Regions from separate parts of the Streptomyces sp. NPDC005794 genome, predicted to be linked through region 1. Evidence: riboswitches for the same ligand, from Rfam matches in the RefSeq annotation. Region 1 holds a riboswitch; the other holds the start of a gene.
The links. Region 1 has a riboswitch for S-adenosylmethionine ahead of thrC (threonine synthase). Riboswitches for the same ligand answer to the same signal wherever they lie in the genome.

Region 1 (4,286 bases):
ATGGAGGCCGTCGAAGCGATCTGCTCCTTGGTCTCCACGTCCTTCGCCTGCTCCAGCAGAGCGGCGGAGACGGCCTCGACGGCCTTCTCGATGCCACGCTTCAGAGCCATCGGGTTGGCACCCGCGGCGACGTTGCGCAGGCCCTCGCGGACGAGAGCCTGAGCGAGAACGGTGGCGGTGGTCGTACCGTCGCCGGCGACGTCGTCCGTCTTCTTGGCGACCTCCTTGACCAGCTCCGCACCGATCTTCTCGTACGGGTCCTCGAGCTCGATCTCCTTGGCGATGGAAACACCATCGTTGGTGATCGTGGGCGCGCCCCACTTCTTCTCGAGGACGACGTTACGGCCCTTGGGGCCGAGGGTGACCTTGACGGCGTCGGCGAGCTGGTTCATCCCGCGCTCGAGACCGCGCCGTGCCTCCTCGTCGAACGCGATGATCTTGGCCATGTGAAGTGGTCCTCCCGGACTAATGGGGTCTCCCCTGCTCGAACGCAGTTGAGAGCTTGGGGAAGGATTTCTCCGGACCGAGTGGCGCCCGCGACGGACGGCCAGCGTGCTCAGTGGTTCCTTGCCCCACTGGGCCTGCGGGCCTCACCGGCCCGGTCCAAGTTTCTGTCACTCTCACCTGGAGAGTGCTAACGCCAATGATTAGCACTCGACCCCTGAGAGTGCAAGCGCCTTCGGGGACGGCTCGCTGAGGGGATGGGACCTCCCCCGGCCGAACGAAGCCGAGAGCCCGGGGAGGGCGGGCGCGAGCGCCCTCTTCGGGACACGGGCAGCCGAGAGGGGCGCACGGACGCACGTGAGGCCCGTACCCCGGTGGGAGGTACGGGCCCCGCGTGTGTGAGTGGTGTCGTTGGCCGACCGCGCCGAGCTCAGCCGACGGCGAGCTTGACCATGTCTGCCTGCGGCCCCTTCTGGCCCTGCGAGATCTCGAATTCAACTCGCTGACCCTCTTCGAGGGTGCGGTACCCGTCCATCTGGATCGCGCTGTAGTGGACGAAAACATCCGCACCACCGTCGACCGCGATGAAGCCGTACCCCTTCTCCGCGTTGAACCACTTGACGGTGCCCTGAGCCATGCCTAACTCCCCTATTACTGGCCCTTGCACGAGCCCGCACTTCGCGGGCCCGGGTCAGAACTCACCCTCCGACAGGAGAGGGTGGCGTGCGCCGGAACGCGTCGACCGCGGCCGAATGTATCTGCCCAACTGCCCTCTGCAACAGGTCAATCGGACGAGAATTCCGGGCACACATGGCCGCACGCATGAGGGGAATTCATAAGATTCCCGGGCAAGTCGGGCCCGACAAAGGCCACTTATGCCACAAGGAGTACACGTACTTTGGCTGCTTCTTGTCGCGGCCGGGCGCATTCTCATATGCGGGTGGCCGGGGCAGCTGCGGGGACTTCCCCAACTCTACCGTGCTCAACCATACAGAATGGCCCCCTCCGCTTCTCTTGCGGAGGGGGCCATTCTGCTTACTCCGTGCGCTCGGGCAGCCCGAGCGGCCCGTCAGCCTCCGGCGACGGCCGGGATGATCGAGACGCCGGCACCGTCCGGGGTCGCCGCGTCCAGGCCGCCCTCGAAGCGCACGTCGTCGTCGTTGACGTACACGTTGACGAAGCGGCGCAGCTTGCCCTGGTCGTCCAGGACGCGGGCGCCGATGCCCGGGTGGTTCTGCTCCAGGGACGCGATGACCTCGGAGAGGGTCGCACCCTCGGCCGGGACCTCGGCCTGACCGCCCGTGTAGGTGCGGAGGATGGTGGGGATACGGACCTTGACGCTCATGTGGGTACCTTCCTTCGGTCTCGGGTGGTCAGCTGGCGGCGGCGAGGCCCGCGTCGCGGAACGCGTCCAGGCTGGGCCGGATCGTCGCCGACAGGCCGGTCGTCGGTGCGACCGCGTCGAGCGTCTTCAGTCCGTCGCCGGTGTTCAGGACGACGGTGGTCAGCGTCGGGTCGAGCAGACCGGCGTCGATCAGCTTCTTCGTCACGCCGACCGTCACCCCGCCCGCCGTCTCGGCGAAGATGCCCTCGGTGCGGGCCAGCAGCTTGATCGCGTCGACGACCTGCTCGTCGTCGACGTCCTCCACGGCACCACCGGTGCGGCGGGCGATGTCCAGGACGTACGGCCCGTCGGCCGGGTTGCCGATCGCCAGGGACTTGGCGATGGTGTTCGGCTTCTGCGGGCGCACGACGTCGTGGCCGGCCTTGAAGGCGGTGGAGACCGGGGAGCAGCCCTCGGCCTGGGCGCCGAAGATCTTGTACGGCTTGTCCTCGACGAGGCCGAGCTTGATCAGCTCCTGCAGCCCCTTGTCGATCTTCGTGAGCTGCGAGCCGGACGCGATCGGGATCACGAGCTGGTCGGGCAGCTGCCAGCCGAGCTGCTCGCAGATCTCGTACGCCAGCGTCTTGGAGCCCTCGCCGTAGTACGGACGCAGGTTGACGTTGACGAAGCCCCAGCCCTCGCCGAGCGGGTCGCCGATGAGCTCCGAGCAGAAGCGGTTGACGTCGTCGTAATTGCCCTCGATGCCGACTAGTTCACCGCCGTACACCGCGGCCATGACGACCTTGCCCTGCTCCAGGTCGTGCGGGATGAACACGCAGGACCGGAAGCCGGCGCGGGCCGCGGCGGCGCCCACCGCACCGGCGAGGTTGCCGGTCGAGGAGCAGGAGAGGGTGGTGAATCCGAAGGCGCGGGCGGCCTCGACGGCGATGGCGACGACGCGGTCCTTGAAGGAGTGCGTCGGGTTGCCCGAGTCGTCCTTGACGTACAGACCGCCGGTCACGCCCAGCTCACGGGCGAGGTTGTCGGCCTTGACCAGCTTCGTGAAACCGGGGTTGATGTTGGGCTTGTCCGCGACGTCGGAGGGGACGGGCAGCAGCGGCGCGTAGCGCCAGATGTTGTTCGGGCCCTCGGCGATGCGCTTCTTCAGCTCTTCGGGGGAGCCGCTCGGCAGGTCGTACGCCACTTCGAGCGGCCCGAAACAGGACGCACAGGCGAAAATCGGACCGAGCTCGAAACGCTCGCCGCATTCGCGGCAGGAAAGCGCCGCGGCGGGACCGAGGTCCACGGCGGAAGAATCGGTGTTCGCTGCAACTGTCTGCACGGCCATGATGGCGGAGGCCCTTTCTCCTCATCTTCCTTGCGACGTATTTCGCCACAAGACGGAATTGGCACCTTCCCCACCGTGACCTCGCGGTCGGCAGGAGGGTTGCCGGGACTTCAACGGGCCGTTCCCTCAGTCCCTCTGGATGAGCGCTATGGCACCGGACCATGGATCCGGGCGTTTATTCGCGGACCGACCCCGACATGCGAGGGTCATCCGCGTTGTTCAAGACTGTAACCGAAGCACTGGACGGTTGAGATAGTCGTCCGAACCGCGAGATGGATCACATACAGGGAGTATCGACCGTGCTGGAAGAGGTGGAACGCTGGCTGACCAGGCGTTCCTGGTCTGCTGCCGACCGCCCGATCGACCGGCTGACGGCCGCGCGGGCGAGGGATCCGCACCGCTCGCGCGTGAGCGTGGTGCTGCCGGCGCTGAACGAGGAGGCGACGGTCGGCGCGATCGTCGCGGAGATCCGGCGCGAGCTGATGGCGAAGGTCCAGCTCGTCGACGAACTGGTGGTGATCGACTCCGGATCCTCCGACGCCACCTCCGAGGAGGCGCGGCGGGCCGGCGCCCGGGTCGTGCACCGGGACGCGATCCTGCCCCGGATCCCCGCCCTCCCCGGCAAGGGCGAGGTCCTGTGGCGCTCACTCCTGGTGACCAGCGGAGAGATAGTCTGCTTCGTCGACGCGGACCTCAAGGATTTCTCCGCGGACTTCGTCTCCGGGATCGTCGGCCCGCTGCTCACCGACCCTTCGGTACAGCTCGTCAAGGCCATGTACGACCGGCCGCTGGGAGAAAGCGCAGGCCAGGGCGGCCGGGTCACCGAGCTGGTGGCGCGCCCACTGCTCAATCTGCACTGGCCACGGCTGGCCGGCTTCGTCCAGCCGCTGGGCGGCGAATACGCGGTGCGGCGCTCCCTGCTGGAGCAGCTCCCCTTCCCGGTCGGTTACGGAGTGGAGCTGGGCCTCCTCGTCGACGCGCTGCACACGGTCGGCCTGGACGCGCTGGCGCAGGTCGACGTCGGCGTGCGCAAACACCGCCACCAGGACGGCCAGGCCCTCGGCCGGATGGCAGCCACGATCTACCGCACGGCGCAGCTGCGGCTCTCCCGGGGAACGCTCGTACGGCCCGAGATCACCCAGTTCGAGCGGGGCCCCGAGGGCTTCGTCC
Region 2 (4,286 bases), on a different contig from region 1:
TGAGCAGACCTACGGCTCCGGCCGGGACGGGGCGACACGCCTCCCGTCCCGGCCGGAGCCGTGTCCTGACCCGTTCAGACCTGCGCGGCGGCGCCACGGTCGGGCACGCAGCGGCCCTCCTCGGTGCGGTAGCTCCAGCGGGCGCCCTTGCTCACCAGTTCCCGGACCGCGCCCAGGAACCGCTCGATGTGCTCGTCCGGCGTGCCGGCGCCGAAGCTCACCCGGATGGCGTTGAGGGACCTCTCCCCCGGGGCCGCCTCCGGCGCGCCGCATTCGCCCGGCTCCTGCGGCTCGCTGCCCAGCAGGGTCCGCACCAGGGGGTGGGCGCAGAACAGTCCGTCGCGCACCCCGATGCCGTACTCGGCGGAGAGCGCCGCGGCGAAGTGCGAGCTGTTCCACCCCTCGACCACGAAGGAGATGACGCCGACCCTCGGGGCGTCGTCGCCGAACAGAGAGAGCACCTTGACCTCGGGGACCGCGGCGAGCCCCTCACGGACCCGGGTCACCAGCTGCTGCTCCCGCGCGACCAGCCGGTCGAATCCGGCCTCGGTCAGGGCCTTGCATGCGGCAGCGATGGAGTAGACGCCGATGACGTTGGGCGATCCGGCCTCGTGCCGGGCCGCGGTGGTGTGCCACTCGACGTCCACACCGCCGTCCGTGCGCCGGGCGACCTTACGGGAGGCGCCGCCGCCCGCGAGGTACGGCTCCGCGTCCACCAGCCAGTCGGCCCGGCCCGCGAGGACACCCGAGCCGAAGGGGGCGTACAGCTTGTGCCCGGAGAAGGCGACCCAGTCGACGTCCAGCTCGGCGATGTCCACCGGGTGGTGGGGCGCCAGCTGCGCGGCGTCGAGCACGATCCGCGCTCCGTGCGCGTGGGCCGTGGCGGCCAGTTCCTTCACCGGCCACAGCTCACCGGTGACGTTGGAGGCACCCGTGACGCAGACCAGCGCGGGCCCGTGGGGTTCACGGCCTGCCAGGGCACGCTCCAGCGTGGCGACCGCCTGGCCCGGGGTACGGGGGGCGTCGAGGTAGGTCACCCGGGCGTCGCGCCAGGGCAGCAGCGAGGCGTGGTGCTCGGTCTCGAACACGAACACCTGGCAGTCCGCGGGCAGCGTAGCGGCCAGCAGGTTGAGGGAGTCGGTCGTCGAGCGGGTGAAGACCACCTGGTCGTCCGCGCGGCAGCCGAGGAACTCCGCGACGGTCACCCGGCTGCTCTCGAACAGGTCGGTGGAGAGCTGCGAGAGATATCCGGCACCGCGGTGCACGCTGCCGTAGTACGGGGCGTAGGCGGCCACGTCGTCCCACACCCGCTGGAGAGCCGGGGCACTGGCCGCGTAGTCGAGGGCGGCATAGGTGACATCTCCGCCCGTCACCAGCGGAACGGTGACATCCGCACCCAGAACCGGCAGCGGGGCACAAATGGACTGGTTGACGGCAGCGGTGGAGACAGACATGGCGAACTCCCGTAAGAGGCAGGCGAAATCCTCGCGCCGGCGACCCGACAGGACGCGGCAGCGCGGGAAAAGAAAGAAAAAGGGGTGTGCGGAGGAGGGCGTCGCGCCCTATCGCATTCGCTTGCTCACAAGAGGCTCCCTGGGACCAGGACCCCAAGGGGTGGCATCCAACGATGCCGAGGGGCCCGCGCTTGCCACAGACCTCGCTGCCTGCGGCCTGGTCTTCACCCGGGGCACCCCGCCACGGACGGAGGGTTGCCGGACAGCGGGCCGGGGCCGTAGTCGCTGTCACTCATGACCTGCGCAGTATCTTGCCATACCCTCGGCGACGCGCAAGGGCGCAGTCCGCGATCCGGACTGCGCCCTTGCTCACGTGCTCCCTCAGGCGTTGCTGGCCGCCACCCACCGCTCCAGCGCCCGCTTGGCCGCGCCCGAGTCGATCGACGCCGCGGACCGGGCGATCCCGTCCGCGAGCTGCTCGTTCAGCGTGCCCTCGCCCGGATCCAGCGCGACCAGCGCGGCAGCCGAGTTGAGCAGTACGGCGTCGCGTACGGCACCGGTCTCCCCGTCGAGCAGCCGGCGGGCGACATCCGCGTTGTACGAGGAGTCCGCGCCGCGCAGCGCCTCGACGGGAACCAGGTCCAGGCCGACGTCGCGCGGGTCGAAGGGCTCCTCGCGGACGGTGCCGTCACGGACGGTCCAGACCCGCGAGGTCGCCGTGGTGGTCAGCTCGTCGAGGCCGTCGTCGCCCCGGAAGACGAGCGCCGAATTCCCCCGGTCCGCCAGCACACCGGCCACGATGGGTGCCATCTTCGGGTCGGCGACCCCGATCGCCTGGGCGCGCACCCGTGCCGGGTTGGTGAGCGGGCCCAGGATGTTGAAGGTGGTCTGCGTGCCGAGTTCCTTGCGCGCCCTGGCCGCGTGCCGCAGGGCGGGGTGGAACTTCACCGCGAAGCAGAAGGTGATGCCCGCTTCCTCGGCCACGGCGACGACGCGCTCCGGCGTCAGTTCGAGATTGACGCCGAGCTTCTCCAGCACGTCCGAGGCGCCGCTCGCCGACGAGGAGGCCCGGTTGCCGTGCTTGACGACCTTCGCGCCCGTACCGGCGACCACGATCGCCGACATGGTGGAGATGTTGACCGTCTTGGCCATGTCGCCACCGGTCCCCACGATGTCGACCGTGCGGCCGGGCACATGGATGGTGTGGGCGTGCTCGTACATGGCGCGGACGAGTCCGGTGACCTCGTCGACGGTCTCGCCCTTGGCCCGCAGCGCGATCGCGAAGCCGGCGATCTGCACGTCCGTGGCCTCGCCGCTCATGATGCGGTCCATGGCCCACGCGGTGTCGTCCGCGCTCAGGTGCTCGCCGCGCAGAAGCGGGGTCAGCACACCGGGCCAGGTACGGGCCGCCACGCTGTCGCCGCCGTCCGGGGTCACAACGTTCATGGTCCGCTCCTGGGGTCCACAGCCGATACAAGGATGCCCCCTACCCTATCCAGGCCCCGGGACAGCGAAGAGCCCCGTCCATCGGATGGACGGGGCTCCCGCTGTGGCGGTCAGCTGAGGTGATCAGTGGTGGCCGTGGCCGCTGGTGATCTCCTTGTACTCCTCGGCAGTGGGCTTGGCGATCTGGTTGTCCTCGCCGTAGTAGCTCTTGCTGAGCCTGGCCCGCAGCTTCTGCAGCGCCGACGGCTTGCGCTCGACACCGTTCTTGTCGATCGTCGGGCCGATCTCGATCGGCTTGTACTGCTCGTGCGCCGTGAGCGTGTGCAGCTGCTCCTGGCTGAGCGGCTCGTGGATCTCCACGAACTCACCGTGCGGCAGGCGCTTGATGGTGCCGGACTCGCGCCCGTGCAGCACCTTCTCCTTGTCGCGGCGCTGGAGGCCGAGGCAGATCCGCCGGGTGACGACGAACGCCAGGACCGGGCCGACGAAGAAGGCGATCCGTACGAACCAGCTGATCGCGTTGAGCGACAGGTGGAAGTGGGTCGCCCAGATGTCGTTGCCGCCGCCGATCAGCATGACGAAGTAGATCGTCACCCAGGCGACACCCAGCCCGGTACGCGTCGGCGCGTTGCGCGGACGGTCCAGGATGTGGTGCTCGCGCTTGTCGCCGGTGATCCACGACTCGATGAACGGGTACATCGCGAGCGCCCCGAGGACGACACCGAACAGCACCAGTGGGATGAGTACGCCCAGGACCAGCGTGTGGCCCCAGAGGTTGATCTCCCAGCCCGGCATCACACGGACGAAGCCTTCCGCGAAGCCCATGTACCAGTCCGGCTGGGCGCCCGTGGACACCTGGTCGGGACGGTACGGGCCGAGCGCCCAGATCGGGTTGATCGTGGCGATCGCGGAGAGGACCGCGATGAAGCCGAAGACCAGGAAGAAGAAGCCTCCGGCCTTCGCCATGTACACCGGCAGCAGCGGCATGCCGACGACGTTCTTGTTCGTCTTGCCCGGGCCGGCGAACTGCGTGTGCTTGTGGAAGAAGACCAGGATGAGGTGGCCGACCACGAGCCCGAGCATGATGCCCGGCAGCAGCAGGATGTGGATCGAGTAGAACCTCGAGATGATGTCCGTACCGGGGAACTCCCCGCCGAACAGGAACATCGAGATGTACGTACCGACGATCGGCATCGACAGGATCGCGCCCTGCGTGAAGCGCACACCCGTACCGGAGAGCAGGTCGTCCGGGAGCGAGTAGCCGGTGAACCCGGTGAACATGCCGAGCACGAACAGCAGGAAGCCGAACAGCCAGTTGATCTCACGCGGCTTGCGGTACGCCCCGGTGAAGAACACCCGGAACATGTGCACGAACATGCCGGCGAG

Region 2: linked by a shared signal. The riboswitch ahead of ACFYQ5_RS32615 (aminotransferase class V-fold PLP-dependent enzyme) and the one ahead of thrC (threonine synthase) in region 1 are both predicted to bind S-adenosylmethionine.

The regions. Positions count from the first base shown of each region.
Region 1 is NZ_JBIAIN010000010.1:83,087-87,372, reverse strand. Features, by position in the region: gene groL (chaperonin GroEL) at 1-446, opposite strand, end outside; gene ACFYQ5_RS17915 (cold-shock protein) at 875-1,081, opposite strand; gene ACFYQ5_RS17910 (MoaD/ThiS family protein) at 1,514-1,789, opposite strand; gene thrC (threonine synthase) at 1,818-3,116, opposite strand; SAM riboswitch class I at 3,135-3,262, opposite strand; gene ACFYQ5_RS17900 (glucosyl-3-phosphoglycerate synthase) at 3,416-4,286, shown strand, end outside.
Region 2 is NZ_JBIAIN010000028.1:5,711-9,996, reverse strand. Features, by position in the region: gene ACFYQ5_RS32620 (Lrp/AsnC family transcriptional regulator) at 1-3, shown strand, start outside; gene ACFYQ5_RS32615 (aminotransferase class V-fold PLP-dependent enzyme) at 75-1,454, opposite strand; SAM riboswitch class IV at 1,637-1,754, opposite strand; gene trpD (anthranilate phosphoribosyltransferase) at 1,836-2,900, opposite strand; gene ACFYQ5_RS32605 (cytochrome bc complex cytochrome b subunit) at 3,024-4,286, opposite strand, start outside.